3 regions of the Desulfosporomusa polytropa genome follow, and region 2 is predicted to be linked to each of the others. Evidence: riboswitches for the same ligand, from Rfam matches in the RefSeq annotation. Region 2 holds a riboswitch; each other region holds the start of a gene.
What was found. Region 2 has a riboswitch for thiamine pyrophosphate ahead of thiC (phosphomethylpyrimidine synthase ThiC). Riboswitches for the same ligand answer to the same signal wherever they lie in the genome.
Positions count from the first base shown of each region.

Region 1: linked by a shared signal. The riboswitch ahead of cytX (putative hydroxymethylpyrimidine transporter CytX) and the one ahead of thiC (phosphomethylpyrimidine synthase ThiC) in region 2 are both predicted to bind thiamine pyrophosphate.
Region 3: linked by a shared signal. The riboswitch ahead of thiT (energy-coupled thiamine transporter ThiT) and the one ahead of thiC (phosphomethylpyrimidine synthase ThiC) in region 2 are both predicted to bind thiamine pyrophosphate.

Region 1 is NZ_AP042400.1:3,517,475-3,525,730, forward strand. Features, by position in the region: gene ACZ449_RS18210 (tRNA nucleotidyltransferase/poly(A) polymerase family protein) at 1-895, opposite strand, end outside; gene thiE (thiamine phosphate synthase) at 1,012-1,650, opposite strand; gene thiM (hydroxyethylthiazole kinase) at 1,643-2,455, opposite strand; gene cytX (putative hydroxymethylpyrimidine transporter CytX) at 2,419-3,648, opposite strand; TPP riboswitch at 3,712-3,819, opposite strand; gene ACZ449_RS18230 (autotransporter outer membrane beta-barrel domain-containing protein) at 3,928-5,571, opposite strand; gene ACZ449_RS18235 (FAD binding domain-containing protein) at 5,609-6,442, opposite strand; gene ACZ449_RS18240 ((2Fe-2S)-binding protein) at 6,442-6,915, opposite strand; gene ACZ449_RS18245 (xanthine dehydrogenase family protein molybdopterin-binding subunit) at 6,912-8,256, opposite strand, start outside.
Region 2 is NZ_AP042400.1:117,110-125,365, forward strand. Features, by position in the region: gene thiC (phosphomethylpyrimidine synthase ThiC) at 1-1,066, opposite strand, end outside; TPP riboswitch at 1,133-1,229, opposite strand; gene ACZ449_RS02140 (ATP-binding protein) at 1,461-3,347, shown strand; gene ACZ449_RS02145 (response regulator) at 3,381-4,091, shown strand; gene ACZ449_RS02150 (CDC48 family AAA ATPase) at 4,292-6,436, shown strand; gene ACZ449_RS02155 (oxalate oxidoreductase subunit delta) at 6,502-7,137, shown strand; gene ACZ449_RS02160 (4Fe-4S dicluster-binding protein) at 7,166-7,456, shown strand; gene ACZ449_RS02165 (oxalate oxidoreductase subunit alpha) at 7,469-8,256, shown strand, end outside.
Region 3 is NZ_AP042400.1:3,463,834-3,472,089, reverse strand. Features, by position in the region: gene ACZ449_RS18000 (aromatic amino acid lyase) at 1-309, shown strand, start outside; gene ACZ449_RS17995 (response regulator) at 655-1,881, shown strand; gene thiT (energy-coupled thiamine transporter ThiT) at 1,891-2,553, opposite strand; TPP riboswitch at 2,619-2,723, opposite strand; gene ACZ449_RS17985 (thiamine diphosphokinase) at 2,794-3,513, opposite strand; gene ACZ449_RS17980 (sigma-54 interaction domain-containing protein) at 3,971-5,617, shown strand; gene ACZ449_RS17975 (BCCT family transporter) at 6,048-7,589, shown strand; gene ACZ449_RS17970 (HAL/PAL/TAL family ammonia-lyase) at 7,649-8,256, shown strand, end outside.

The DNA of each region.
Region 1 (8,256 bases), 2.2 Mb from region 2:
CCAGCAATGCCGTAATTTTACTGGCAGTTGCAGCCGCAGTAAGCCAGTCACCAGGCAATGTCATGCGGCTATTCCAGCGGGATAAACGTTGGTGGTCTATCACAAGACTTAGGGCAGCAAACCTTAGCTTAGGATTTGACGTAGCTTTTGCCACCAAATCCAGCCTATCCATTGCGATCGCAAATGTATCTGTGGGCAAATCCGCCATTTCTTCAAAAACATGCGGCAATAACTTACTCTGAAGCAAAACCTCAAAAAAGCGCGCCGGGGCCGGGGCCTCCTTCAATACCTTTGTCAATTCAGCCAGCACCCGCTCAACCGGTTCACCGCCAAGTTCAACTGCAACGGTACTTGCAAGAACTAATGTGTCGTCGTCTATGCTGAAATCTAAGCGCGCCGCTTGTCCCGCAAGCCGTAATGCACGTATGGGGTCATCGGCAAAATGCTGACTGGTGGCGCGAAGTATCTTGTTCTCAATATCCTGAATTCCATGAAAAGGATCAATCATTTCTCCTGTCAAACTATCTACGGCGATGGAGTTCACCGTTGTATCACGCCGGAACAAGTCTTCTTCAATGGTTATCTTAGGGTTTGATGCGATCTTGAAACCTTTGTAACCACTGCCAACCTTCCGTTCTGTCCTGGCAAAAGCAACTTCACTCTGTCTGCCGTCAATAGGTAGCCGAAAAACCGGAAAGGATTTACCGCATTCAGCGGCTTCAGGAAAGAGTGCCTTGAAGTTTTTCTTAACCATGCCAACTACGCAGAAATCAATATCTTTGGGTGTCGTTCCTATCAACATATCACGAACACAACCACCTACTCTATACAAGCGTCCACCATTGGCCAGGATGGTTTCCGCAAAAGCTCGTTCTGTTACTATATTACTGCCCACCAAGATCATTCACCCCCTGATTTTATTTTCCCATTCAACACCCAATACATACAAACCCCAGGCTCCAGTGCCGGAACCTGGGGTTTATGTATTTTCATTTCGTTATCATTAGTGAGTTATCCTTGTTCTACCTTCATCAATTTTAGAAGCTTCCTGGCAGCCGCCTTAGGGTCAACAGCAGCAATAATAGCTGATACCACAGCCACACCATCTACCCCTGTATTCATGACAGCCTGTATATTATTGCCATGAATTCCGCCAATGGCAACAATGGGAATCTTCACTTTGTTTTTGATAGCTGCCAGGTCTGCTAAGCTTACACTATCAGCATCATCTTTCGTATTCGTAGGAAATACAGCCCCGATGCCGAGATAGTCAGCCCCCTGATCTTGCGCAAGTAAAGCTTCTTCCAGGGTTGCGGCAGATACACCAATAATTTTATTAGGACCTAACAGTTTTCTGGCCACTACTACTGGTAGATCTTCTTGCCCAATATGTAGACCTGCCGCATCTACTGCCAACGCAATATCTGCCCGATCATTCACAATCAACGGCACACCATATTTTTCAGTAACACCTTTTATCGCTAACGCCACTTGATAAAATTCTAATGATGATAGATTCTTTTCTCTTACCTGCACCACCGTGACGCCACCCTGAATCGCTTGTTCCACTGTTTTGGCAAGATCTTTATCGCCAAGCAACCCACTATCTGTTACTAAATATAAAGAATAGTTACTATTCCTTTTATCCATTTGTAATTCTGCCACCTTTCTTAATGACTTCTGGTGTCATCAGCCATACTGCATCAAACAAGCGAACCCGGAAGGTTCCAATACCTTCACCTGTTTGTAACGATTGCTGCGCCAACTCACCAGCTAAGCCCATGGTCATTACACCGGCCACTGCTCCAGTAAACCAATCCTCAGTTGCGCCACAGTAACAAGCAATCAGGGAAGTAGCCATACAACCAGTACCTGTTACCTGCGACAATATTGCATGACCATTATTAATACGGCACAGCTCATCTCCGCGGGCAATAATATCCTGTTTACCAGTGATAGCAATTACGCAGCCCAGTTTCTCAGAAAGCTGCCGCGCCACTTTTTCTCCGTCTACCTCGTCAGCAACTGAATCAACACCCTTGATATCTGCAGCAACTCCAGCAATTATTTTCATCTCCGACATATTGCCACGAATCACCGACGGACAAACCTCCTGAATAATTCGCTTAGCTGTCGCTGTACGAAGAGCGGTAGCTCCCACTCCCACTGGATCAAAAACAATGGGAATGCCTTTTTCCCTGGCTTTTTTGCCGACAGCTAGCATAGAATCAATACTCCGGGAATTCAACGTTCCGATATTCAATACCAAGGCAGAAGCAAATGACACCATTTCTGTTACTTCCGCGATATCATCCGCCATAACCGGTGAAGCACCAATGGCCAATGTTATATTGGCACAATCATTTACCGTCACATAGTTTGTAATATGATGCACCAATGGTTTTTTGTTTTTCAATTCTAAGAGGCTATCGGATATTTTTTGCAGTAGTTCCATTGTTTTGTAACCCCCCATATCACTTTATAGAGTAGCGCAGTAATCAGCATCACTGGTATAGTGGCGCCTAATACAAAGTCCATCTTAATAAACTGATAGTACATTCCTACCCCAAGTGCCCAAACAAGCAGCGCCCCCCAATTAATAAGCATTTTAGCTTGAACCTTGCGGTTTTTAACAATAAAATACTCTGTCAACAAAACAGCAAACAACGGAGCAAACACAGAGCCAATAATAATCAGGAAACTCTCATACTGCTCAATATTAAACCACAGAGCAGCCATTGTACCAATTACCGTCATAACCAAAGCTATCCGTTTCTCATTAAGTTTCGGGAAAATATTCGCAAAACTCACACCTGCTGAATAGGCATCCAAAAAAGTAGTTGTTACCGTTGCCAAAACTACAATTCCTAGTGCTGATAACCCTAGATTGGCGGCCAACATCATGGCTGAAGGTTCTGCATTGCCAGCAGCAATGGCAGCTCCCAGCCCAATAATATACATCCAGCAGCTGCCCGCAAAGTAACCTAAGCCACTCCCCCAAGCTGCGCTTTTTTTATTTTTGGCAAAACGTGTATAATCCGCAATCAAGGGCAGCCAAGAAAGCGGCATAATGACACTTAATTCTAAGGCTTGGCCGAAAGACATGCCACCGGCTGGCGGCGCGGATAATGCTGTGCTATCTTTAAATACAACAGTACTTAACACCAGGGTGATACCAAACAACAGGAATACAGCCAGCATATTGGCTTTTTTCAAGCCACCTTCCCGGCCAAGAACAATCCATAAGAGAACTAAGCCGCCAATGCCAATCGTCCATACGGAGAGCTGATCCATGCCCCAGAGCAGCTTGCTAATCTCGTTGGCTGAGCGGGCCGCCGCAATAATCATAACTGCCGTCCAACCTACCAATTGCAAAACATTTAACACAGAAAATAAGTAGGAACCATATTCACCAAAAGAAATTCGAGTAGATACCAGCGCCGGTATCCGTTCTTGTGTACCAATTATCCCACCCAACACTAAAATACCAGTACCGACCACATGGCCAATCACAATAGCTGCTACGCCACTCTTAAAACCAAGCGGAGCCAAAAGTCCGCCTGTTAAAATCTCAGCAATAGATACAGCAGCACCAAACCACAAAAACAAGTAATGGTTAAACCCTAATGTATGATTTTCATTCGACATTCAACATTCCACCCCTTTTTATAAAAAAATAAAAAGCACACCCATAAGGATGCGCTTAAAGTACAAAAAACGCTATACCATCCCTACGCTGGCATTACCCAGATCAGGTTAAAGGGTCATAGATTTTGATCTATATCTCAGCCGGCCTTTCCAGCCCCCCTTGAAACGTCGATATTCTTTTCAGGCTCATAGTAACATATCTCATCACTATTTTCAAGTAATTAATTTACAAATTATAGAAATGCCGTCCAACAACCGGGTGCGCGTTACTTTTTCTTCTTACCAATATCCCTTTAAGGACAGATTTCCCTGACAACCACGTTTATCGCCAAATAGTTTGCTGAATTGTCCTTCTACATATAAATTGTTGCTTAAACCAGCTTTCAACCCCAAGTTGATTTGATACATATTGCTTCCAAGTCTGTTTTGGCTTTGCTCACCCGAAATATCGGCTACATTATCGCCTTTAAACTCATGGATATAATTTACCCCGAGCGAAGTATTCATTACGTTTCCGTTACTTTGCATTACCACCTTGCGCAGTTGCAGACCTAGCCGCCCTTGTAAGGAGTCACCTTTTTTTAGAGACACATTTGCTCCCACATTATCGGTAAAGCCTCCCTGATGGATACCAATATATGATAATTGCATTTGTGGTTCCAGGACCAAACCGTGCTTCTGTTGAAAAGTCACACCATGTTCCAACGAAGTAACAAACAGCCGTCCCGAATACTGCTGTTTAAGACCATACCCATAATAACCTGGCACTTTATTGGTAAAATCCAAATTGCCAACTATTAAGGCGGCATTAAAATAACCGGAACGGTTGGCTTCCATTGGTGTCCTGATTACAGAATAGAGGCCACCATAATTTCCTGTTATTTCATTATTTACGTTACTTGCCGTATTCCTTTGATTAGTTTCTCCATGTCCAGCAATGAAACCCACATACACTTTATTCTTTTCCCCAACAGCAGCCCCTTTAACTAGTTTTTCCCATCCCAACTGCAGACCTTTCGTCTGCGCATGATAGTTAGATCCAGAACTATTCGTATAGCTCGTATCATTGCCAAAAGGACTTACCCATATATCATTATTTTCTTTTCCTGCTACGACTTGAGAATTACGCAGCTCATACATATGTAGCTCTAAGTCGTCAATAATTCCTCGGCTTAGGTTCTGTCCATTGGTAATTGCCGCACTATAACTTGATAGATAATTAGGCGCATACAAAGCATATACCAGCCAGGACATTGTATTTTCAGGTTGACCACTACGTTTCCAATACTGATAAGCTCCCCCGCTACGATATTCACTTCCAGCAGCCATTGGCGATGCGGTACCAGCAATAAGCTCCGTCCCTTTTGGTACGGAAATCACATAAATATCCTGTAAATCAGAACCCCAGCCAGCCAATATCGCCTGTGCATTGCGTGAATCCTTCACAGAATAGTATTTATCCGACCACCATGCACCTAAATAACCTTGGGTAATCTCATCTGATTTCAGATGATTGCCTCTGCGGACAAGTTTCAGGTCTTGCTCAGTTTCCACGATCTGAACCGCCGTATCAGTACTACCTGGCGTACTTGTAAACGAATAAAAATTATTATAGTAATTTTTGCTGGCAAACTTAGTAAACCCCGCAGCTAGCAAAATTTGTCTTTTTTGTTCCAATAAAGCATCCGAAACACCAGGAACAATATTCACTGCACTCTGACCACTCACATTCTGAGCCGGACTGGTTCCTTGGGCTTGAATCTGAGCATCAATCGCGGCAAGCGAGCTATTCCAGTCCTTAACCTGCTGGGACTCGGCAGCAACTGGTGTGATCGTCATTAGTAATGTTGCTACACAGATAATAGCAGTAGTCAATTGTTTCTGCCAATTGTCAAAACCACTTTTAAAAGTTTGTCTTACCATCGTCGGCGCCTTTTTTGTCTCACAATCTATGAACCTATCAATCACGGCAAATACGCAACAGTAAATTCGCCGTTAGACATTGCCGATACTCTGCACTTGCCCGGATATCATCAATAGGCCTAACACCCAGGCTTGCCATTTTCCCTGCCTGAGATAGTATTTCGTCAGATAAAACCTTTCCCTTAAGAAACGCTTCTACTTCTGGCAGCACCATAACAGTCGGACCGACGCTCCCCCAAGCCAACTTAATATTTTTCACTGTTTCATCAGGGTTTACTTCCAGCATAACGGCCAAGCTAGCAATGGCAATGGCCAAAGCCTTGCGTTTACCAACCTTGTAATATGCGGAAAACGTTTGCGGTGCTGGCAGCGGAATCTGAATACCTGTTACAAATTCGCCCTGTTCCAGCATTGTGCAGCCAGGACCTTGAATAAATTCTGCAATCGGCACACAACGTTTGCCAGTTTTGCCGCTAATTGCAATCTTGGCTCCAAGAACGTAGAGCGGCGGCAAAGTGTCACCTGCCGGCGAAGCGGTACACAAATTTCCTCCTAGCGTTCCACTATGCCGGATTGGCGGCGATCCAAGCACGGCTACCGCATCATGCAAAACTGGGAAACAGTTCTTGATGATCGGCAACTCCCAAAGCTGCTGATGGGTCACACCTGCACCAATAAAAATCTCCGTTTCCTTCTCTTCCACATGCTGCAACTGTTCCAAGTGCTCCACAGAAAATAAAGCCGACGGCTTATTACCATGTTTCCTAAACTGAACTAAAAGATCAGTACCGCCAGCTATTATCCGTCCATCCGGATAGGCCACGAACAATTCTTTTAATTCCTCCAGTGTGCGGGGAAAAAGGACCTCCATTATGCACGCCTCCCTTTCAGCAAAGCAGCAGCTACTTGGACAGCTTCTACAATTTTTTGGTAGCCGGTACAGCGGCATAAGTTGCCACTTAGTCCTTCTCGAATTTCCTCACTGCTTGGCTGTGGGTTGCGTTGTAACAAATCTAACACTGCCAACACCATACCGGGGGTACAAAAACCACATTGGACCGCACCACAATCAATAAATGCCTGCTGTACAATAGCAAAACCGCCCTCAGGTGCTACACCCTCTATGGTGGTAACTTCCACTCCTTCCAATTGAGCTGCTACCATCAAACAAGAAAGGCGGCTTGTTCCATTAACAAGTATGGTGCAAGCACCACATTCCCCTGCGCCACAACACTCTTTTACACCAATCAGTCCGAAATCCTCCCGCAAAAGATCAACCACTCGTCGATCAGCAAGCACATCCACTATTGTTTGCTTTCCATTGAGCATGAATTTTACTCTCATCGCACAGCCTCCTTGCCAGCTTGACGGAGAGCCAATAATATTTTTTCCCCAGTCAGCGTCCCCTGAGTAATTCGTGTGCCAATTATAGCAGCAACACCATTGGCAATGGCTGATAAAATGCCATCAATACTAATTTCACCCGCACCTTTCATACCATATGGCCCGTCATCCTCTGCTAACGGTACGACTACCGTTTCCATATTGGGTATATCCATCGCTGTTGGCAGGATATACGTAGAAAAATCATTTGTCTTAATTTTTCCCTCTTTTAGAGCAAAATCCTCAAATAAGGCATACCCAATTCCCTGAGCAGCGCCACCTTGGATTTGCTGCTCAAAAACCTGGGGATTTATCACACATCCAGCCTCAATACAGTTTAACAGATCACATACTTCTATTTCGCCGGTTAACGTATCTACCTGCAGCCTGACTAACTGAACACCATAGGAAAATACCCGGTGTGGATACCCATGGTGACGCAATTTTTTTCCTGTCGGCAACACTTGCTTATTGACCGGGCAAGTATAACTATAGGTAGCTATCCGTTCGCTTTCATCCATAAACCCGGCAATCAATTGTAAAGGAACTTCACGCCCAGAAGGCTGATGGACAATCCGCCCTGGTAATAGCACCAGATCTTGCACATTAAGTTGTTCAAGCAGTTGAAAGGAAAATAGCAATAAAGCTCTTGCCAGAATTCGTTCTTTCAGAATATTCGCCGCCCCAGTAATCGCATTGCCATAGGTAAAGGTCGTCCGGCTGGCTGAAGACGAGCAGGAAGGAAGAGTGCAGGCTGTATCTGGCAGGACTATCTCCATATTATCATAGCCTTGGAAAAGAATATGGCCGACGATTTGCATATAAGTAGCAGCATTACCCTGCCCCATATCGGAGACACCGGCAAAAACACGAATATGACCATCGGCAGCCAGTTCTAGCTTAGCGTTAGCGTAATCAGGAATAACCGGGCCAAAACCAACAGCATGATAACAGGCGGCCAGACCAACGCCGCGCCGTTTAAAAGCTGGCGCACTATTCTGCCACGGTTCCCGTTCACGCCATAGGCGGTGGTCTGCTACCTTTTTCAAGCATTCACTAAGCCCTACCGTTTGCGTCAGCAGTACACCTGTTGGTGTGACACTACCTCGGCGGACAGCATTCTTGAGGCGAAACTGCAACAGATCAACGCCTGCCGTCTTCGCCAATTCGTCAACTGCCTGCTCGATTCCCGCCGCTACCTGTGGGACCCCAAATCCCCGAAAAGCACTGGCAATCGGATTATTGGTATACACAACTGCCCCCTTAATTCGCGTATGGGGAATACAATAGGGGCCGCCAGCA
Region 2 (8,256 bases):
CTGCGTGGGCGGCAATTCGAGAAGCAATAATTCCTTCTTTCATATCGTCTAAAGTAGGAAGACGAAGGTGTTCAGCTGGTGTCACATAACAGAGGAAGTCAGCACCATTGGCTGCGGCAATAGCACCGCCAATGGCGCTGGTGATATGATCATAACCGGGCGCGACATCGGTAACAAGTGGGCCAAGCACATAAAATGGTGCGCCATGGCACAGCCTTTTTTCTAACAACATGTTGGCAGCTATTTCATTAATAGCTACATGACCAGGACCTTCGATCATAACCTGCACATTTCTTGCCCAGGCGCGTTTAGTCAACTCGCCCATGGTAATGAGTTCTTCGATTTGTGCTGGGTCGGTAGCGTCATTAATGGAACCGGGACGGCAGGCGTCTCCCAAGCTGATGGTCACATCATACTTTTCGCAAATATCGAGCAGTCTGTCATAGTATTCATAAAATGGATTTTCTTGCTTATTCAATTCCATCCAGGCAAAGAGCAGCGAACCACCGCGGGAAACGATGTTGGTGAGCCGCTTATTTTTTTTCACTCGTTCGGCTGTTTGCAGGTTCATACCACAGTGAATGGTCATAAAATCCACACCATCTTCGGCATGTCTTTCCACAACTGAAAAAAATTCATCAACAGTGATATCTTTTAAATCCTTATCAAGCATGCCAACAGCGTCATACATTGGCACAGTGCCAATCATTACAGAGGACAATTCAATTAATTTGCGCCGAAACTCCCGGGTTTTACCATAACAGCTTAAATCCATAATGGCTTCGGCTTTGAGCTCAATTGCCTTATTGACTTTTGCTAATTCAAGCTCTGGATCATAGCAGTCTTTTGAAACACCCAAATTGACATTAATTTTGGTCCGAAGTTTTTCACCGACTCCTTTAGGGATAAGGCTGGTATGATGGCGGTTGGCCGGGATAACAACCTTGCCGTTTGCCACTAACTGGCGTAGTAGTTCGGGATTAAGACGTTCCTCCCGTGCGACGATATGCATTTGTTCAGTGATGATGCCTTGTTTAGCGGCATCCATTTGTGTGGTATACATAATTAGTTTCCCCTTCCTCATAATTATATTTTAGCCATAGGCAGAGGTGAGGGCAGGCAAGCTTCAATGTAATTGGTATGAATGCTTTCCTACGGTGGTATTAACCACATCAGGTTCGAGGGTTGGAGTTCATCCTCTCAGCCGTTGGGCACCCCTAGCTATAACTAATAAGCGGTTGAACATGGTTTTCAATTCTGGATTTGTTATAATTATACATTTTTTGGCATAATTTCGACTGACATTATTAGTACATCCGCAAAATGATTCTGATAAATCTGAAAAAACCATGGAAAATAATGTATCCTAGTTATATAATAGATATTGGCAGACTGTTTAGTCAACTAAACGATAACATAAAAAAATAAAGTAATAAAAAAAAATGAAGCAAGGTGGTTAGATGAATTACCTAGCCTCAATAATTGAAGCTATCCAACAGGAAACAAATACAGGCACGATTTGTGAATTGGAGATCGAAGGGGCACCAATTTGCTATATCGAAATGCCAAGAGGTGATCTGGCAAAAGAAATTATTCAACTTACTGAAGCCGTCATAGAGTCAGTAAAAGATGGAAACATTACGCCATTAAAAGTTTATATCAGCTGGATATGCAAGCTTCGGCTCGAACAGGGTGTTAAGTTGGCAGACATCATGCTGCTTTTTGATCTATACGAAAAATCGATCAAAGATGCTATGTCTCAATTTCTAAAAGATGATTTGGTCAGCCTCAACCGCTACCGGCGAGAGATTGATGCGCTATTAGATAGGGCAAGGGTATATGTATCAGAGTACTTTTTCACATTGTACGAAGAAACAGTCTACAAACAGTTCGAGCAGTTAAGAACCATTAACGAAATAGCTGTTTATCTTACTTCTTCTCTTGACCTACATGAAGTATTGAATTTTATAGTGATAAGCGCCTTGCGTTTATTTCATGCAGATTGTGGCAGTATTTTGCTGCTGGATGAGACTAGTAATTTGCGCGAGTCAATTACAACTGGCTGGCAGGATATTCACTCGGCTGCCGCTATTTCGGAGATGTTAGTTTGTACAACAAGCCTGATGGACATAGAATATAAAGACGTAATATCTGAGCAGATGAGGGCGGTTTTAAAAAAAGAAAGTTTATCTAAGGTAAAGCTTATAAAACTTTATTTGCACGAACTTGATATTGGAGTATTGATTATCGGCTTTCGTTCTATGCAGCAAATGACGCCCATTGATCAAAAGCTGCTCGAGACTTTTGCTAACCATGCGGCCATCGCAGTCCACAACGCTCAATTATATGGTGATGCCGATTTAAAACTTAAGCAGCGAGTACATCAGGTAACCGTTATTTTGGAGCAAAAACGTGCCATTATGCATTGTATGCGTGAAGGCGTAATTGCTATTAATATGGACGGTTATATTGATTTGGTGAATAGTGAAGGGCAACGCCTCCTGGGCCGCCAGGATAATATTATAGGTAAACATATTTGGGAGGTTATACCCAACTCACGTTTGCCCATTGTGTTAAAAACCACTCAGGCTGAATACGATCAGGAGCAGGAAGTGGGAGATAAATTTATTATTACCAATAGGGTACCCCTGATAGTTAATGGCGCTGTCATTGGGGCTATTGCTACCTTTCGAGATAAACAGGACGTTAAAATCCTGGCAGCAGAATTGGTGGGATTGAAAAGCCTCCTGGAATCCATGCGGGCGCAATCCCATGAATTTACCAATAAATTGCACGCTATATCTGGGTTGATTCAGATGAAACAGTATGATAAAGTCGTTGAACTAATAACATTGATGTATAAAACACAGCAGGATCTGGTTAGCTCTATTGTTAGGCGGGTTAAAGATCAGGCGACGGCAGGATTAATTATTGGGAAAATAAGTCAATCCAGCGAGCAGGGGATTTCTCTGCGACTTCATCCTCGCAGTAAACTCCTCGCGCTTCCTCCCGATTTTAGTAGTTTGTCTATGGTTACAGTGCTTGGCAATCTAATAACTAATGCCATGGATGCCGTTGCCAGTTTGCCTGCGGAACGGCGAATTATTACTGTATATATCTTTGAGGGCAGGAAATACCTGAATATCAAAGTCAGTGATTTAGGTAAAGGGATACCTGAACCCTACCGGAAGAAGATTTATCACCGTGGTTTTTCCACTAAGCAAGGTAGTAGGGGGGTTGGGCTAGCTTTAGTCATGCAAGAGGTGAAAATCTGCGGCGGCACAATTTCAGTTCAAACGCATGAAAATGAGGGTAGTACCTTTTGTATAAAGATACCAATACGGTAAACCTGGATACTTAGAAAAGAGGAGGGTACCGGAATGGGAATTGATATTGTTATTGTTGAGGACGATCCGATGGTCATGGAACTTCATCGGCAATATATCAGTCAAGTGAAGGGTTTCCATTTAGTAGGACAAGCGGCTAATGCGGCAGATGGGTATGATATGATAGTTAGTGTTAAACCACGGTTGGCCATTCTCGATGTCTATATGCCGGGAGAAAGCGGGATTGATCTGTTACGGCGAGTAAGAGCAGAGGGAATTAACATTGATGTTATCTTAGTTACGGCAGCCCACTATTCAGAAACAATTCAACAGGGAATGCAGTGCGGAGTAGTGGATTATATTATAAAACCATTTACACTGCAACGTTTCAAAAAAGCACTAAAGAGTTATCAGCAGTATATTGATCGACTAAACAAAACACAGCAGCTATGCCAGAAAGATATTGACTGTTTAAAAGGAGCTACTCCGGGGGAAAGAATACCTAATAGCCTGGATGAGTTAAAGGAAAACATTCCCAAGGGATTAGACAAAGCGACACTGAAAGCTATTCTTATGATCATAAATAAACAGCCTGATTATTTTACTACAAGTGAAATAGCAAAATTAGTTGGAATATCAAGGGTTACTGCTAGGCGCTACTTAAACTATTTAACTGATAACGGCTGGTTGAAAGATATTCTCTCATACGGACCAGTGGGAAGGCCATTACATAAGTACAGTAAGGATGATCCGTTCATATTATAGTTTTTAGCAAAGGATAGTGAACACTCGGTTGCGAGGAGTTTACTATCCTTTTTTACATCCATTTTAAGGATAATTTCATGATTTATATTAACAAAATTATCCTTATTTACCATATAGTAGCCAAGCAGGGGCGTGTACCTTATAATTACAACTGTAAGAGGTTCCAAAGGAGACCACCTTCTAAAGGAGGATAATCTATCATGGAAAAAGCTTTATCCTTTAGAGTTGCCGATGCTATGCCGGAAGATGTTGGTCAAGGATATATCCGGATTGATAACGCCGACATGGAAAAAATGGAAGTCATTATAGGTGATATTCTCGAGATTCAAGGAAGAAAAACAACAGTTGCCAAAGTCGTTCCCTGTTTTAGTCAATTCAAAAATCAAAATATAGCGCAAATGGAATCTATAATCAGAGAAAACGCTGGTGTCGGAATAGACGAACGGGTAACGGTAAAAAAAATTGCGCGTCAACCGGCACAGACGTTAGTTTTGAGTCCTTTGGATGTAACAATAGATTTTAGTGATGCTCAAGATAGTAAGCACCTAGAACGAGTCTTGAGTGGGCTTTCAATGATTACTGGTGACAGGGTTAAGGTTAATCTGGCCGGAGCTAGAAGTCAGTACTTCACTGTTATCGGTACAGCACCGCAGGGTGCCGTAGTAGTTAATGCGGCTACAAAACTAAAAGTGACTAAAGCAGATGCATCAGAAGATCGGAGTTTTCGGGCTTCCTATGAAGATGTCGGTGGTCTTGACAAAGAACTCCAGCGTGTTCGCGAAATGGTTGAGCTGCCACTTAAATACCCCGGAATTTTTCGGCAGTTAGGGGTTGAAGCGCCTAAAGGAGTTCTACTCTATGGTCCACCGGGTACAGGTAAAACCTTAATGGCGAGAGCTGTATCCAGTGAAACCAATGCGGCATTTTTGCACGTGAATGGTCCCGAAATCATCAATAAGTTCTATGGCGAGAGCGAGGCTCGACTTAGAGAAATATTTGAGACAGCGCAAAGACGGGCACCGGCCATTATCTTTATTGATGAGATTGATGCCATTGCTCCCAAACGAACAGATGTAATTGGTGATGTTGAGAAACGTGTTGTTGCTCAGCTATTAGCTTTGATGGATGGTCTGAGGAATCGGGGGCAAGTAATTGTTATCGGTGCTACTAACGTACCCGATATGGTCGATCCGGCACTGCGCCGTCCAGGAAGATTTGACCGCGAGTTGTCCATTAATCCACCTGATAAATTCGGAAGATTGAAAATATTAAAAATACATACTCGCTTAATGACAATTGATTCTTCGGTAAACATAGAAAAACTTGCCCAAATGACGCATGGTTTCGTTGGCGCAGATATTGCTATCCTCTGCAAGGAAGCCGGGATGAATGCGGTGCGGCGGCTGTTACCACAGATTGATTTCTCGGAAGAACTCAAAGAAGAAGAACTGGCAAAGCTGACAATCAACATGAACGATTTTTTCGCTGCATTCCGGGAAGTAGAGCCAACTGCTACCAGAGAATTTTTCTCGGAACGGCCCAATACCAAGTGGGAACAAGTCGGGGGAATGGCTGATATAAAGAGAAATTTGCAGGCAATGATTGAAATGCCGCTGCAGCACCTCGAATTGTTTAAAGAGATGCTGCACAATATGCCGAAAGGCTTTTTGCTGACAGGACCGCCAGGAACAGGTAAAACGCTAATAGTAAAAGCATTGGCTGGTTCGAGTGAAGCTCATTTCATATCGGTAGATGCCGCTACACTTAATTCCCGCTGGTTCGGCGAAGCCGAAAAGGGTCTGCGCCGCATTTTTAAGCGAGCCAAGCAAATCGCTCCCTGCATTCTGTTCTTTGATGAAATTGATGCATTAGCGCCTGTAAGGGCGATAACCGACAGAAATGGAACAGATCGTTTAGTAAGTCAACTGCTTTTGGAACTAGATAGTTTAATGGATAGTGCTAATGTAATTGTTGTTGCTGCCACCAACCGGCCTGATATGGTAGACCCGGCACTTATGCGGCCAGGACGGTTTGATTATATTGTGGAACTACCATTACCTAACAAAGCAGAACGATTAGAAATATTTAAGATTCATACCGTAAAAATGCCTTTAGCAGACGGTGTTGATCTGGATGAACTAACAATTTCTACTGAGGGCGCGGTGGGTTCTGATATTGAGGCCATCTGCAAGCACGCAGCTTTATCAGCTATGAAACGCTATGTTAGTGATTCGCAGAGTATAGCTACTCACATCTATAAGGTGTTAAATGAGGATTTTGGCTATGGTCTGCGTCAAATATCTCTAAAAAGTAAAGGCAATTTTGCCAATGGGGGTGATGGCTAAAGAACGGTAAGTGTTCTAATGGTCACCTGTTGATCAATCTTAAGTATTTAAAAGGGGGAGAGAAAATGACACTAGCGGTTGCTGTTGATGCTAAGATGCAGGAAGTAACTGTATGGACTAGGGGTGTAACTCTAGCAAAAGAAGCTCGCGACACTGCTACACTGCTCGCCAAAGCAGGTAGCCTCGAAGGAAAGTACAATCAATCCTTCGATAACTACGTTGATCTGCCTGACCGGATCAATGTTCCTGTTAAGAGCTATGCCCGGATTAGTCCGGAGCCTATCGAAACCTTTTATGAGTATGAGAATTACCGCCCTGATATTGTTGTGCTTGCCGAAGAAACACTGGTCAAGGGCAACGACATTCTTAAAGGCTGCAAGGATGGCTGTGTTGTTGTTATCAATACCAAACGTGACATTAACAAGCTAATTAAGTACCTTTCGCCTAAAGAAAACGTGAGTAAAGTAAAAGCCGTTGCCGCTATTGATGCTGATGCTCTGGGTGCTGGCGTGTTCCATACCTTTGATGGAACCGAAGGTTGTATTGACGATACCAAGATTGGTGCCGGAGTTGGTGCTGCAATGGCTGCTGCTGTTGCCAAAGCAAGCGGAATCGTTAAATTGGAATCCTTAATCAAACTTGCTGATAACAAAAAGGCAGTTCAGCAAGGTTGGGACGCAGTTCAAGTTGTTAATCTGTAGTAGTGGTAATTTTAAGGGAGGTGTAAACATGGCAAAAGTTTATAAGCAAGTGCCATTTGCGGCTATTGTTCCGTCCCCTCAGACCGAAAACGAGGGTATGATTACCGGGAACTGGCGGTTTCTTCGTCCGGTAGTTGATAAAGAACAATGCACCGAGTGTAAAACTTGCTATATTTATTGTCCAGATGCCTGTGTTAATTACTCCAAGGACGACGGAATCAGCTTCAATTTGAAGTATTGCAAAGGTTGTGGTATTTGCAGCAACGTTTGTCCAGTTGGGGCCGTAAGTCGCGTGCCTGAACTCGATTTTGATGAATAAGGAGTGAATAAGATGCCAATCAAGAAAAAAGGTACAGGGTTAACTGCGGTTGCAGATGCTTGGCAGCTTGCCGATATTGATGTCTCAGCATCCTATCCTATCCGCCCGTATACAGCGGTTATGGCTGAATTAGCGAAGCGGATTGCTAATGGTGCTATGAAGTGCGAAATGGTTCATGGTGAAGGCGAACATGCGCAGTTCAGTATTGCTCACGGCGCATCCATGGCTGGTGCCCGTGCCACTACTGGTTCTTCCGGTGTAGGTGTTACCTATGCTTTTGAAACCTATTCACCAATCGCCGGCGGTCGTTGCCCAATCCAAGCCCTTGTTGGTGATCGTACTCTTGACCCCCCCGGTGACTTTGGTTCTGAGCACACCGACTGCTTAACTCTCCGTGATAATGGCTGGATTTATGGATGGGCGCAAGATGCCCAGGAATCGTTAGACAACAGCTTAATGTGTTTCCGGATTGGTGAAGATCCTGACGTCATGTTGCCGCAGATCGTAGCCATGGACGGTTATTTTGTCACCCATATTGCGCAGGATTATGAAATGCCTGATCAAGCGCAAGTTGACAAATACTTACCTAAATTCAACCCGAAATTTCGTCTTGATGTGAATAACCCTGTTATCATGGGGCCACAGATTGAGCCGGAAATGGGACCTCCTCTGGAGTGGGATCGCCATGTTGTTATGACAAAGGTTAAAGAAAAAATTGTTCAGGCAACAAAAGAATTTGCTCAAGTATTTGGTCGGGCATATGCTCCGTTCGTTGAAGAGTATATGACAGACGATGCTGA
Region 3 (8,256 bases), 2.3 Mb from region 2:
TCGGCTAACCAGGAAGATCATGTAAGTATGGGAACCATTGCCGCCCGGCAGGCGTGGGAAATTTTAAATAATGTCCGTTATATCCTGGCGATTGAGTGTTTGGCGGCTGCACAGGGCATTGATTTCTTGTCACCGTTGAAACCCGGCAAGGGTACCGGCGCAGCCCATAAGGCCATTCGTGAAGTAGTGCCTCATTTGGATGAGGACAGAATGCCTGCCCCGGATATCCAGAGCATTTATGATTTAATCGCTGACCGGACACTGGTAGTAAAAGTTGAAGAAGCGATTGGCACGTTAAAAATAATGTAATACCAAGGCGTTTTTTAAGAAATTTGTGTTTTGAATAGAGCAAGTACCCATAACTTAGCTGTGCTTAGGTTATGGGTACTTGCTTTTCACGTTTCGCCGGTATCTTGCCCCCTGCAGGTTGCGTGGGTGGCCGGCAAGAGCTATGGATTTATCGAGCAGTGCGACCGGGACGGTCTTTAATATCCATCGTGAGTAAGATTGCCATTCATTACCATCACTTCATTTGTTTGAAAGTATGGTAGTTAAGAATATGCGTAAAAATTCCGATTAAATAATGAAATAGCAAAATTCGTTAAAATACACTTGAATATACAAAGTATTGAATCAAATTGAAGGTGTGATAACATGGCCAATATTCTTATTGTAGATGACTCTATGATGGAAAGAAAAGTATTGGGTGATATTATGACAGCACTTGGGCATAGCGTTATAGGGGAAGCCAAAAATGGCGAACAAGCGTTGGAAGAGTATATGAAGTTAAAACCTGATCTTGTTACAATGGATTTGACTATGGGTGGCTGTGATGGTGCCGAGACTACCGCCCAAATTATAAGTGCAGATCCTGAAGCTCTTATTATTGTGGTAAGCGCACATCAAGAGAAACGTGTTATTTTGAACGCTTTGGCGCAAGGTGCCAGACACTTTATTGTCAAGCCCGTATCGGTAGACGCAGTGTCTGTGGTCCTGACTAACGTATTGCAACAGCCATTTGATAAAGAAAAACATCATGAGTTGATTAGCCGCGTTAAGAGTAGCTGGGATGCCCAGGAAAAAAGCCTCAAACGGCGTTCGGCGCGCATTCTTATTGCCGACGATTCGGCATTCATAAGACAAATGCTGCGGGACGTTGTGACAGCCTTAGGCCATGTGGTGGTGGGTGAAGTTACTAACGGTGCGCAAGCCTTTGTCGAGTATGCCCGATTAAAGCCGGATTTAGTGACAATGGACCTAACTATGCAAGGCTTAGGGGGTGCCGAGGCTATCTCGAAAATTATAGCTATTTATCCTGAGGCGCGCATTCTCGTGGTTAGCGCCATGGGGTCCCGGGAAGTCATTATTGATGCTTTGAAACGAGGGGCCAGACATTTTATTGTAAAACCTATTCGCCAGGACAAAGTCGCTACAGCTATAGAAGAGGTACTCCAGCAGAAGTTTGATTTGCAAAAACATTTATACAATGTTCATAAACTTAACGCAAGTAAGAATACGCGGGCTTTGGTAGATGTTGAAACCAAGTATGCGGCTCCCTATGCCATCAACAGGCAGGACGATAAACTTATTCGTGTATTTATCAGCGCGAGCCTTACGTTAACCAGTTTTCAGGCCCTGCTGGTCGAGTTGGAAGAGTACTTAGACGATAAACCAAGGCTGTTGCTTGATTTTGGTACAATGTCAAGGCTTGATCCACCATTATTTGAGCAATTCAATGAGTTGATCCAAACTATAGAAAACAATTTCGGTTTAGTACGGGCTATTTCGAATAGTAAAGAATTCTCAAACTCAATTACCAGCATTGAGCTTGAAAATACGAGTAACCTGCTGGCTGATGTACTTAGGTATTCAGAAAATTGAGATATACAGTTAAATTTTATTATCTTTAAAATTATCGCTGATTAGTGCCTGTCGCCTAATGGTCATTTCAATTCGTTCAATAGGCAGCATTCGCATGATGACTACGCAAACAATGCATTCCATACTTAGATAGCTTGCGTTAAATAGGAATGAATATAGATATGGCGATACCTCCGGCGGCGCATAGCTGGCAAAAAATACGATACCGGAAATATAATGGAATATAAACCGGCCAATAATACCGACGACGGTTCCCACCAGATACCGCTTTTTGAAATATCCCGCTAAGCCTAAAGCCATAAAGGGTAACGGATAATCAAATAACACCTGTACCGGGTGCAAGATATAGGGATCTTGGATCAAATTAATCAAACCATATAAAAACCCGGTGAGATACCCGACCGCAGGGCCGTAAAAAAACGCCATAAGAAGTAGAGGAATCATACTGCCAAGAGTTATGCTGCCCCCTTGAGGCATATGGTATAGCTTAAATGCGTGCAGGATGGTGGCCAGAGCAAGCGCAAGTCCGATATGGGCCATCATTCTGGCGGTAAATGTAACCTTCTTCATCCGCAGCAGCGCTATGACTAACAAAATGATTCCTCCCAGAGTCAATAGTGTAGTCGGGCTTGCTACAATCGTTGAGAGGTTTTCTACCAAGTTACCTTTCATACCTTTACCCTCCATTTGGAAAATAATTTAAGCCGCAGTCCTTTTGTAGGACTGCGGCTTTTCCCTATTACTTCAAGTCGCTTCCCTACGCTGGTATTATCCAGATCAGGTTAAGGGTTAATGAAATACTGATTTCATCTCTCAGCCCGAAGGCACCCCTAGCATATATGGAATTTTATTCCACTATAGCACTATTTTTTTTACACCACAAGTAATATATAAGTTTTGTAACTTTTGTTCTTATTTTTCACGCTTCCATTGTAAATAAACTCCCAATAAGCCTTCATCCACTGACACAGATACTTCCTGGCAATCGGCTAACGGCTGATTACTAATTGCGTAGGGCAGGTTGCGTTGGAGTTCGGCTTTTTGTAAAGGCCAGCGCACACCGTCAATCGTAACACCTAAACAGCAGTTTGATAAGGAAATCAGGGATATGATGTCAGGCATTACTTCAGCTTGTATCCTTACTGTATCTTGGCCTGATAAAAAAAACAAGACTTCAGACTCATCGGCGGCAATACCTTTGACGCCAAGTGCTTCCCAACCGGCTAACGATTGGATGTTACTAAAAGCATGGTCAAACCGTCCTCCCCATACACCGGAGACAATCGCGGTAGCCGTACCGTACATTTCTTTCGCTCTAAGCAAAGCAAGCTGAAGATCGGTATAATCCTTATCCTCAGGATAAACCTCAACCGGAACGCCCAGACTCTTCCCCCAAGCCCACGCTTCCGGGTTGGCGCTGTCACCATCACCGATAATTCGTTCTGGTGTTATACTGGTTTGCCGGCAAATATGGATGCCACTGTCAATACACCATACGGGAAAACTTTTTGCTATCTTCAGAAACCATTTATTTTCCGGCGGTCTCCCGCCTGCAGTCATCAACAGCGTTGCTTCTGGCAGAGGTTTTCTAAACGAAAGTTTAACTTGCGGTAGCTGTAAACTATGTGCCATCTTTTACACCTGTCCAAATTTCAATACTTCAGATTATTTACTTCACCCTTGTTGTCTTATTATCCTTCTTTACCCGAATGTCATTTGCAGTTGACAAAATATTACATCGTTAGTCTCCTTCAATATGGGTGCGCCCATCAAAGGGTATGAGCACGAGGTTCTGGGTTTGGGGATGATATAGCAAAGAAAAAGAACGGCTGACGGTTGTAATACCAAGGCGTTTAAAGGAATTTGTGTTTTGAATAGAGAAAGTACCCATAACTTAGCTGCGCATAGGTTGTGGGTACTTTTCTTAGTATTGTTAAATCACTCCTATGCATGGAATGGGAGATGTTCGGAGGGCCACTTTGCTGTCGACAGAGAGCTCTCTGCTTGCATGAAAAGGAACGTCTGCTGGAAGGCATGGATGCAGCTAAGGCCGATTTCGGTAGCAAGCGAAAAATGGAGGCTTAATGGAATGTTTGATCTGATTATTAAACTTGATGATGAACTTCGCATTAAGACGGTGCAGCGGGTTAACGAAAACTCTGCGCTGTTTGAAGATGCTACCTATGCCGGATTGATAAATCAAAAAATTGACCATGTATTGGGTGGTGCTCTAACAGAGCACGGAATGGTAGAACTTAATAATAAATTTTACCGATATCGGTGTATCGCCGAAGCGGCGGGGAAAGTGTTATATGTAAGCAGTGACGGAATACTGCTTGATTTTTATAAACAAATTTTTGAACATATGTCCGAAGGGGTTCAGATATATGATCGTAACGGGTATTTTTTATTTGCCAATCCTGCCAGTGAGACCTTGGAAGGGTATGACAGCCGGGCCTATCAGGGAAAGCATCTGCTCGATATTTACGATGTCAACGAAGAATACAGTACAGTTCTGACAATTTTAAGGACAAAAAAGCCGGTTGCTAACCGGTGTGACCGCTTCAAGACCAAGAATGGCACAACATTGACAACCATTAATTTCGGTTATCCATTGTTTGTTGACAACAATTTGTATGGTGCCGTTGTTTTTGAAAGCGATTTGTCGGTATTAAAACGGCTGGAAAAACGCACGTTCAATCTGGAAGCGTATATTGGCAGTACAGTACCTGACGGCCAAGCCGCGATGTACACCTTTGATGATATTGTGCACCAAGCTGACAATATGAAAGATGTGATTCATTTTGCCAAAAAAGTCTCGCTTACTGATTCAGCAATCCTGATTGTCGGAGCCACTGGAACGGGAAAAGAGCTTGTGGCGCAAGGCATACACTCATTTAGCTCCAGAAGATATAAGCCCTTTATTGATATTAATTGTAGTGCTGTACCCGGAAATTTGTTTGAAAGCATATTTTTTGGCACAGAAAAGGGGGCTTTTACAGGCAGTGTTAGCAAGCCGGGCCTTTTTGAAACAGCCGATGGCGGGACTATTTTTCTTGACGAGGTTAATTCCATTAGTCCGGAGATACAGGTTAAGCTTTTGCGGGTATTGCAGGAAAAACGGTTTCAGCGGATTGGTGGCAGCAAATATATACAATGTGATGTGCGAATCATTTCGGCAGCCAATGAAGATCTTAACGCGCTTATGCAACAGCAAAAAATCCGTATGGATTTCTATTATCGGATATCGACCATCAAAATTGATCTGCCGGCGTTGAGGGAGCGTAATCAGGATAGCCTTCTGCTGGCACGAAAATTTTTGCATGAATTGTGCAAACAGTATAGTAGGGAACCGCTAACGATTGCGGAAGAAGTGATTGTTGTGTTTCAACAATATGATTGGCCGGGAAACGTAAGAGAGCTTCATCATGTAATTGAATATGCTTTTAACCGCGCAGCCGATGATGCAAGTATACTAACGCTGGATTGTCTTCCCGGCTATTTACGGCCGCTGGAAAGAGAAGACTGCATAACCCAGCGAGGACCGGATACGAAAGTATATGGGTCAGAAGGCACAGGGACTTTTGATGAACATATGGAACGGTTTGAATACGAGTTAGTTCGCCAGACGCTGGCAGCAAACAACGGAAACATTACTCATAGTGCTCAACAACTGGGAATGAGCAGACAGAGCCTGCAGTACCGGATGAAGAAATTACAGCTTTGTGGTTCTTGACGCAAAATTTTTCTTACTATGATGCCAAGTTATTTGGCATCATATTTTATTTGCAATTGTAAGCTTTTTTGAAAAACCTAAAAAACAGTGCAAAAAAAATTGGCATTATTTTATTGAGCAAAACAAAGCAATAGTAATTTATTTGTGTTATTAACGAAAAATTCATGATGAGCTTATGGAAAATGAACGTATAACTTAGCAAAATCGTAAAATTGTTTTGACAAACTATGAAAATAGCAGAAAAAGTATCTTTATTCAGTATATTTCAACAAAATATCTACTAAACAAAGACACCGACTTATGCTTGGCACGAATTTTGCTTTAGAAATATAATGGAATATTCCTTGAAAATGCAAAGTGGAGGTGAAACCTAACCAGAACTGTACTGCTTTATAGGGTTTGCGTAAAAAATGTAAAGGGGGAACATTACATGTCGGTAGAAACAAACAAGATACGTAAAGGTGTTTTTTGGCCATCGTTTCTGGTCGTGGGAGGAGCCGCATTATTAGGCATTGTAAATAATAAAATGCTGACAGAGGTGGCTACGAATTCGTTTCTCTGGTCACTGCGGACGTTCGGTTGGTTGTACCAGGTTATTGCCATTGTGGCATTAATTGTTGTAATTGTTGTTACGTTTTCCAAATTTGGCGGTATTCGCCTAGGCGGGGCGGATGCTAAACCGAAGTATTCTTTTATGACTTGGTTTGCCATGGCGCTGACAGGTGGGATTGCCACCGGTGTAATTACCTACGGTGCCAATGAGCCGATCATCTATTTTGGCAATATCTACGGAGAAATGGCGCAAACCGGGGTGGCGCCAGGGTCGCCGTCGGCTGCGATTTATGCGATTGCCCGGTGTTTTTATAACTGGACTTTTATACCGTATGCGATGTATTCTCTCTGTGGGTTACTTGTTGCCTATATGTACTTTAATAAGAAAAAACCGTTGTCAGTAACAGCCACATTGGAGCCTTTGTTTGGTGAAAAAGTGACTAAAGGAATTTGGCCAAACGTGATTGATACCCTGTCCTTGCTGGCGATAGCTCTGGGGCTGGCGTCTTCTCTTGGTGCCGGGATCGCGCTGGTAGCCTCCGGTTTTGAGCTTTCTTATGGAATCAAACAGGGCCCGATGGTTTGGCTGGCGCTGGCGGCGTTGACGACGGCGACCTTTACGATTGCCTCAGTATTAGGTGTGGATAAAGGTATTAAGTGGCTGGCCGATTTCAATTCCAAGATATTTTATGTTATATTGATATTCTTGTTTATCGTTGGACCTACGTTGTATATTTGCCGAAACTCAGTAGCTGGCATGGCCTATTGGCTGCAGAATTTTTGGCAATGGGGTCTCGACCCTGCTGATATTGGCGGTGAAGCCTTAGTTATGTGGTGGACATTATATGACTGGGCCATCTGGATTGCGTACGCACCGCTTATGGGTATCTTCCTTGCCATGATTTCCTATGGCCGGACCATTCGTGAATTCATGATTATCAATTGGGTGCTTCCCTCTGTCTTTGGCCTTGTTTGGTTTGGTGTCTGGGGTTCGACAGCAGTTGCCTGGCAGATGACAGGAGCAGTGGATTTGATCGCCACCATCAAAACCAGTGGTGCCGTAGCCGGACTATGGACGTTTCTGGCCAATTTACCATTAAGCTCTGTGATTATACCAATAGTTATGATTACTCTTGTTATCTCCTTTGCCACTGCCGCCGATGCAATGACAACTACCATCGCGTCGATATGTATGAAGAATTCCAAACATGATGAAGAACCGCCACTATGGCAGAAATGTCTGTGGGGCATCTCCATTGGCGCAATTTCCTTTTTTATGGTAGCCTATGCCGGTGGTGCTCAAGGTGTTGACGGGGTTAAGTTTCTGGCGGCCGCAGGCGGATTTATGGTGTTGTTTATTTTTGTTTTGCAAGTGTTTTCTGCTATCAAAGTATTTTTTATTGATAAAATTGAGGAATAGAATTAGCATTATGAAGGGAAAAGGCAAATGGCTTTTCCCTTCATTAGGAGGCAGCTGTTATGGAAGAAAAAAAGAATGTTGACAATAAGCCACCTGTGGTGTTGGGTGGAGAAGTGACAATGGAGCACCTAGTGGCCGTGGCTCGTCAGGGTGCTCAAGTAGAGTTTTCTGAGGAATACTGCGAGCGGGTGGGAAAATCTCGGAAACTTGTGGAGAAATGGGTTGGTGAGGGCCGGGTGATGTATGGCATTACCACCGGCTTTGGCTCACTGTGTACGCAAGTAATCTCACCAGAGGAAACGGCACAGCTGCAGCGCAATATTGTGTTATCACATGCTACTTCAGTAGGGGAGCCTTTATCAATCGAAGAAGTGCGGGCAACGCTATTTATGGTACTGCAAAATGTGGGGCAGGGCTTTTGCGGTGCCCGACTGGAAACGGTAGAATTGTACCGGCAGTTTCTTAATCGCGGCCTTACGCCGTTTGCTCCCAGGGAGGGTTCGGTAGGCTATCTTAGTCCGGAAGCACACATGGCGTTAGTGTTGATTGGCGAGGGACAAGCCTATGTAAATGGTGTGCTGCTGCCTGCCAGAGAAGCGTTGCAGCAAGTGGGGCTTTTGCCAACAGAGCTGGCAGCCAAGGAAGGGTTAATCCTGGTTTCCGGAAC